Regions from separate parts of the Mesobacillus jeotgali genome, predicted to be linked through region 1. Evidence: predicted binding sites of a transcription regulator. Region 1 holds the regulator's gene; the other holds the start of a gene.
What was found. The regulator Rex, encoded in region 1, represses fermentation and respiration genes when NADH is low (regulators of the CRP and FNR family bind a similar motif). The targets are predictions, from matches to a motif close to TTGTGAAATATTTCACAA.
Positions count from the first base shown of each region.

Region 2: the regulator Rex is predicted to act here: its motif matches at 1,817-1,834, upstream of FOF60_RS07590 (hemerythrin domain-containing protein).

Region 1 covers NZ_CP109811.1:249,299-252,464, reverse strand. Annotated here, with positions in the region: gene FOF60_RS01390 (CPBP family intramembrane glutamic endopeptidase) at 1-686, shown strand, start outside; gene FOF60_RS01385 (YdiK family protein) at 690-890, shown strand; gene FOF60_RS01380 (redox-sensing transcriptional repressor Rex) at 917-1,582, opposite strand; gene moaC (cyclic pyranopterin monophosphate synthase MoaC) at 1,610-2,104, opposite strand; gene abc-f (ribosomal protection-like ABC-F family protein) at 2,285-3,166, shown strand, end outside.
Region 2 covers NZ_CP109811.1:1,539,790-1,542,955, forward strand. Annotated here, with positions in the region: gene FOF60_RS07575 (FAD-dependent oxidoreductase) at 1-782, shown strand, start outside; gene FOF60_RS07580 (ferredoxin family protein) at 782-1,066, shown strand; gene FOF60_RS07585 (hypothetical protein) at 1,342-1,677, opposite strand; gene FOF60_RS07590 (hemerythrin domain-containing protein) at 1,893-2,420, shown strand; gene ltrA (group II intron reverse transcriptase/maturase) at 3,072-3,166, shown strand, end outside.

The DNA of each region.
Region 1 (3,166 bases):
AGCTTTCAAGCCTCATCGGCATCCCGATTGTTGCCTTTATTGGAGCTGCAATGGGAAAAAGCCTGGAAGAAATGGAGACACTCTCGATTCCCTACTGGCTCGTGATCAGCTTTTCGCTGACACTTGTGATTGTGCTCCTGCTGCTAAGGAAGGAACGCAGGACAGGTGCTGACCTGCGTGATGCTTCATCACCGGTAAGCTCAGCAGCCTGGGCTTTCGCTGGTGTCTTCCTTGCTCTGTTCGCCCAATCGATTGCGGCAAGCATCGAGAATATGATTGGAATCGAAATGGGCTCGGAGAATACACAGGAAATCATCAAGCTGATCGAAATGTTCCCGATTGTCATTTTAGTCAGTTCGATTATTGGCCCTATATTAGAGGAAATCGTCTTCCGAAAAATCATATTCGGCAGCCTGCATAAGAAAATGAATTTCTTTTTCTCAGCGCTCATAAGCTCTGTCATATTCGCGCTTGCGCATATGGAGCCGGAGCATGTGATCCTGTACTCAGCAATGGGATTCACCTTTGCTTTCCTTTATGTAAAAACAAAGCGGATTATCGTGCCAATCATTGCCCATGTTACAATGAATACAATGGTTGTACTGATTCAATCCGTATTTAGGGAAGACATTGAGAGAATGATAAAAGAAGCAGAGAAAATTCAAAGCTTTATTGGGGGATTTTAAGTTATGAAGCAATCGCCTTTATTTTCAGGCGTTGTCTACATCTTGTTAGGCAGCTTATTCACCTATTTCGCCATCCAGAATGTAAATGAGACAGGCTGGGGATTCTTTAGCTATCTGCTTGTAGCCCTTGCCACGTTCGACTTCGGGTCCGGCATCAGGATGATCATGTTCCATTTTAAACTTAAGAATATACAGAAAAAATAGCTCCTTCATCATGAAGGAGCTATTTTTTATTCTACCGATTCTGTTGTTTCAGTATCTGTTGGATAATGCTTTAAGAAATAAATCAATGACTGCAATTCAACCGCCAAATCAATGTGATGAATCCTGATGGACGCCGGCACATTCAGTCTCGCTGGTGTAAAGTTCAGGATTCCCTTGATATTCGCCTGCACCAATCGGTCTGTTATCGACTGTGCTACTGCTGAAGGAACAGTCAGGATTGCGACCTGGATACCTTCCTCGACGACAACCTTGTCAAGGTCATCCATGTGATACACTGCAACGTCACCAATTTTCGTGCCAACCTTGCCTGGATCCACATCAAAGGCGATCTCAATTTTCGTATTATTGTTCTTGGAAAAATTATAATTCAAAAATGCTGTTCCCAGATTTCCGACACCAATCAAGGCTACCTTCGTCAGTTCATCCTGGTCAAGCGTCTTTCGGAAAAAAGTCAGCAGGTAATTGACATTGTAGCCGTACCCCTTTTTACCCAGAGCTCCAAAGTAGGAAAAGTCCCTCCGGATTGTCGCTGAATCCACTTTTACCGCTTCACTTAATTCCGCGGATGACACCCTTTGCTTACCTGAAGAATGCAAGTTCAATAAGAACCGGTAATACAGTGGCAAACGTTTTGCGGTTGCCTGCGGAATCTTCATAGCATCATTCGTCATTCTCCATCCTCCACCCTGTCCGTATTTCTATCTCAACTTTTCTTCTCTCTTGAAATCACCGTTTTTACCGCCGGTTTTTTCAACAAGATACGTCTTGCCGATCACCATGCCTTTATCAACGGCCTTGCACATATCATAAACAGTCAGCGCACAAGCTGAAGCTGCTGTTAACGCTTCCATTTCTACACCCGTATTCCCTTTTGTTTTAACAGATGCAGCGATATTTAAAATATAGTCATTTCCATTTTGCTCCCATTCGAATGAAAGGTCAATGCCTGTTAATGGAATCGGGTGGCACATCGGGATGATTTCTGACGTTTTTTTCGCCGCCATGATGCCTGCTACCTGTGCCACTGCAAGGACATCCCCTTTTTTCATTTTATTTTCAGTGATTCTCACATATATATCTTCATTCACGGTTATGCTTGAATGGGCGACTGCAGTACGAACCGTCTCCGCTTTTTCACTCACATCGACCATCTTTGCTCTGCCCTCTTCGTTAAAATGCGTAAATTCTGCCATGTAAAAGCTCCTTTCTACCAAATGATACACTATTTTGTCAAACTTGTGTGTGAACTTTGTTTCAATGTTCACAATACAAAGGGAATTTTTTTATACCGTCCCACCTACCGCAGTTCGCACATATTGCCGTGCCTATATTAATGGGTTACACTATCTCTAAGGCAATAGAGGTGAAAAATAATGATTTTATTACAGGTTAATCAGCTATCAAAATATTTTGCTGCTGATCTTATTTTATCGAATATAAAGTTTGAAATACAGACCAATGACCGAGTAGCGCTTGTCGGCCGGAACGGGGCAGGAAAATCAACCCTGCTAAAAATCATCGCCGGGTACGAATCACATGACGGCGGCGAAATCATCCGCCCAAAAGGTACAACAATTGGCTATCTGGCCCAAAATACCGGTCTGGAGTCCGAGAAAAGCATCTGGGATGAAATGCTGGCTGTTTTTGACCATCTGCACAACATGGAAAAAGACTTGCGCAGACTTGAGGAAAAAATGTCGGATCCAGACATCCTGTCAAACGAGACAGAATATGAAAGAGTCCTAAAAGAGTATGACTTGCTGCAGGTCCAGTTCAAGGAAAAAGGCGGCTACCAATATGAAGCCGATATCCGTTCCGTCCTCCACGGGCTGAACTTCCATTCTTTTGATTATTCCACAAAAATATCCACTTTAAGCGGCGGACAGAAAACTAGACTCGCATTGGCGAAGCTATTATTGACCCGCCCGGATATTTTGATACTGGATGAACCGACGAACCACCTGGATATTGATACGCTTTCCTGGCTTGAGCAGTATTTGCAGGGCTATAACGGAGCCATCCTGATTGTCTCCCACGACCGTTACTTCCTTGATAAGGTCGTGAACCAAGTATATGAAATCTCCCGCCATCAGCTGTCGAAGTTTCCTGGCAATTACAGTTCATATTTAGAGCAGAAAGCCGCGAATTACGAACGCGACCTGAAGCTGTATGAGAAGCAGCAGGATGAGATCTCCAAGCTGCAGGACTTTATCCAGCGAAACCTGGCCAGGGCATCAACGACTAAGCGTGCCCAG
Region 2 (3,166 bases), 1.3 Mb from region 1:
GCTTCCACAGGGAATTCCGTCCTGATGAAGTTGCCCTGACGGTTATGGAAGTAATCAATCTGCCGAAGGACAAAATAAATGAACGCTTCAATCTTGAAGGAAATCACGGAACTACGATTGAGATTTTCGGTGATTCAACACAAGGCAATCTTGGTACCGCCTTCCTTTATACTAACAAGGAAAGCTTGAACATCGGTGTAGGAACTACACTTTCAAGCATGATCAAAGCTAAATTGAAGCCATATGAGCTGCTTGATTACCTGAAAAAACATCCAATGGTTCGTCCTTATCTAGAGGGAGGGGAATCGGCAGAGTACCTGGCCCACTTAATCCCTGAAGGGGGATTCAATTCCGTGCCAAGGGTTGCCGGAAACGGTGTGCTTGTAGTAGGAGATGCTGCCCAGCTGGTAAATGCCATTCACCGTGAGGGCTCAAACATGGCGATGGCTTCAGGGCAAATGGCAGCAGAAGCCATCGTAGAAGCCAAAAATGATGGCGACTTCAGCGAGAACAGCCTGAACCGCTATAAGGAAGCATTGTTCGGCAGCTTCATTATTAAAGACCTTGAAAAATATAAGGATGCTGCACATACCTTTGAGACATACCCGCAATATTTCAAGGAATATCTGCCAATGATGAACAAAGCAATGAGCAAGTTCTTCACAGTAGATGGAACACCTAAGAGAGAAAAACAAAAGGAAATCATGCGCAGCGTGACGGCTGAAAAAGGAACCTTTAAAGTAATGCAAGACATCTATCGTGCCTGGAAGGCGGTGAAATAATGTCAACGACAAACATCGAGGAAAAACAATTTCTTTTAAGGTTTAAGTGTGACACGAAATCACATCTGACAGTTTTGGACCATGACGTCTGCATGACGCAGTGCCCTGACAAACTCTGTACCGTATTTTGCCCGGCTGAAGTATACAAGTGGGAAGGGAAAAGGATGCAGGTAGGCTATGAAGGCTGTCATGAATGCGGCAGCTGCCGGATCGGCTGCCCTTACCAGAATATCAAATGGGAATATCCAAAAGGCGGACACGGAATCGTATTCAGGCTAGCCTGATTTGTTTGGTTAACATGAAAAGACCGGCGGACAAATCGTTCGCCGGTCTTTTTGTTGTGTAAGCTTGTCTAATAAATGAGGAGAATGGAAGGATAAATAAATGATACATGGACTGTGAGAAGGAAAAGGAATAAAAAACAAACTGATATAGATAAAGGAATATGTACTCAACAAGCTGGCCATCAACAATTGTTCTATATTCATCATATGTAAGTTAATTCACAAATGGGTTCAAAAAAAGGTGGAGCTTTTAAGTGAGGGATTTGAAAGAGGGGTTAACTGATTTTTTCTTGCTGGCGTAATGCGTGAAGCTGGTCACTGCGGATCTCTTTTTCTATCTTCCGCGCTGCCTCTACAGCATCATCAAACCGGTCATACAGAGTTGATTCATAAACTGGTTTGTCAGCATCATAGATTCCGGATGAGTCTGATTTGTATATAGTTACGTTCCAATGATAGAATTCACGGTCATTGTCTTGATGTCCCTGAAGTCCAATTATTAAGTGGGTATGCAGTACATCAGGCTGGATTTCGAGGAACGCCTTCTTGTCGCTAAGCCCTGCTGGCACAAGTGACTTTTGATAAAAATCCCGGTACGAATTATTCTGCAAGGTGAAATCACTCCTTTTCCATTAAGCTATAACTTTATTATATGTAAGGATTTATAATATTTGAAGGCGAATTGTTAAAATTTTTTGAAATTTTAACAAAGTGTCATTTTTCCTTCACATTTTCTTAAATAAATCAAAATTGTGATGCCTATCACAACTGAGACTTCAATTGCTTTTTATAATCAAATTATAAGAGATATAGGAGGCCGATTGATATGACAGGTTGTATGAGCGGTATAAACCAAGATTCAAGTTTTACATTAAGTGCAGGTCTTCAGCAATTAAAAAATGAACATCCCCCCTTATTGGATATGCTGGCAAACCTTTTGGATATTTCATTGAAAATTGAGGAAGGGGGGCAGATGGAGGAGAATTTCTCAAGGTTGAGAGAGCTGGTCATTGAGTTTCTTGCTGAGCTTGAGCCGCATTCTGAGCGTGAAGAAGGCGTATTATTTGAAATGATGGCTGTTTATATCGGAAGGGAAATGGGGCCGATTGCGGTTATGGAATATGAACATGATCAGGCAAAACGATTCATTGGAACCTTCCTCCATAACACAAAGGATGGCACGACAGGTTTTACAAGTGAGAAAATGATTGAAAACGCCCAGATGATTAAAAATGCAAATTACACTTTAGTGAGCCATTTTGCTAAAGAAGAAAGCATTCTTTTCCCAATGGCAGAGAATATGTTCAGTGAGGAAGAAAAGCAGGAACTGGCAGCGCGTATAAAATTGATCTAATAGGGATAAAAAAGCGCATGCTTCAGTCAGCACCGGCGCTGGACTATGTGAAAAATAATTTAAAAAGGGTGAAGCCGTCGCGGCTTCACCCTTTTTGTAGTGCGCCCGGCATGGGTGCAATCTATAGGGTGCAAGTCCCGAGCCACGAAGGCAGTAGTAGTGGTTAGCTTAACGCAAGGGTGTCCGCGGCGACGCGGAATCTGAAGGAAGCGAGCGGCAAACCTCCGGTCTGAGGAACACGAACTTCATACAAGGCTAGGTACCATTGGATGAGTTTGCTACACAAAACAAAGTCCTTACTGCCGAAGGTGGTACAGAGTAAATGAAGCAGATAGATGGAGGGAAAGATTGTACTCTTACCCGGGGAGGTCTGGTTGAAACGCCAAGTACACTTGGTAACCTATTTAGCAATAAATAGCTGAACAACCAGAAGTCAGCAGAGGTCATAGTACCTTACCGACTCGAGACGGTAGGGGAAGGACTGAACAATTAGGAAGAACGAGAACTAGGTATACAATTCCTGTGTAGAAGCAGACAATCCGAAAGGACTTACTTGAAGGAGGACGTGGTGAATTCCACAGGGGACTTCAGGAGGGTGGAGCAGGAATAACATAATTAGACTTCTACGTTCACGTCGAAAGGAAATATCACATGTTAATGGATCTGATTCTGTCACGGGAAAACTTAATAGAAGCACTTAAACGTGTGGAGAAGAACAAAGGGAGTCACGGCATAGATGGAATGTC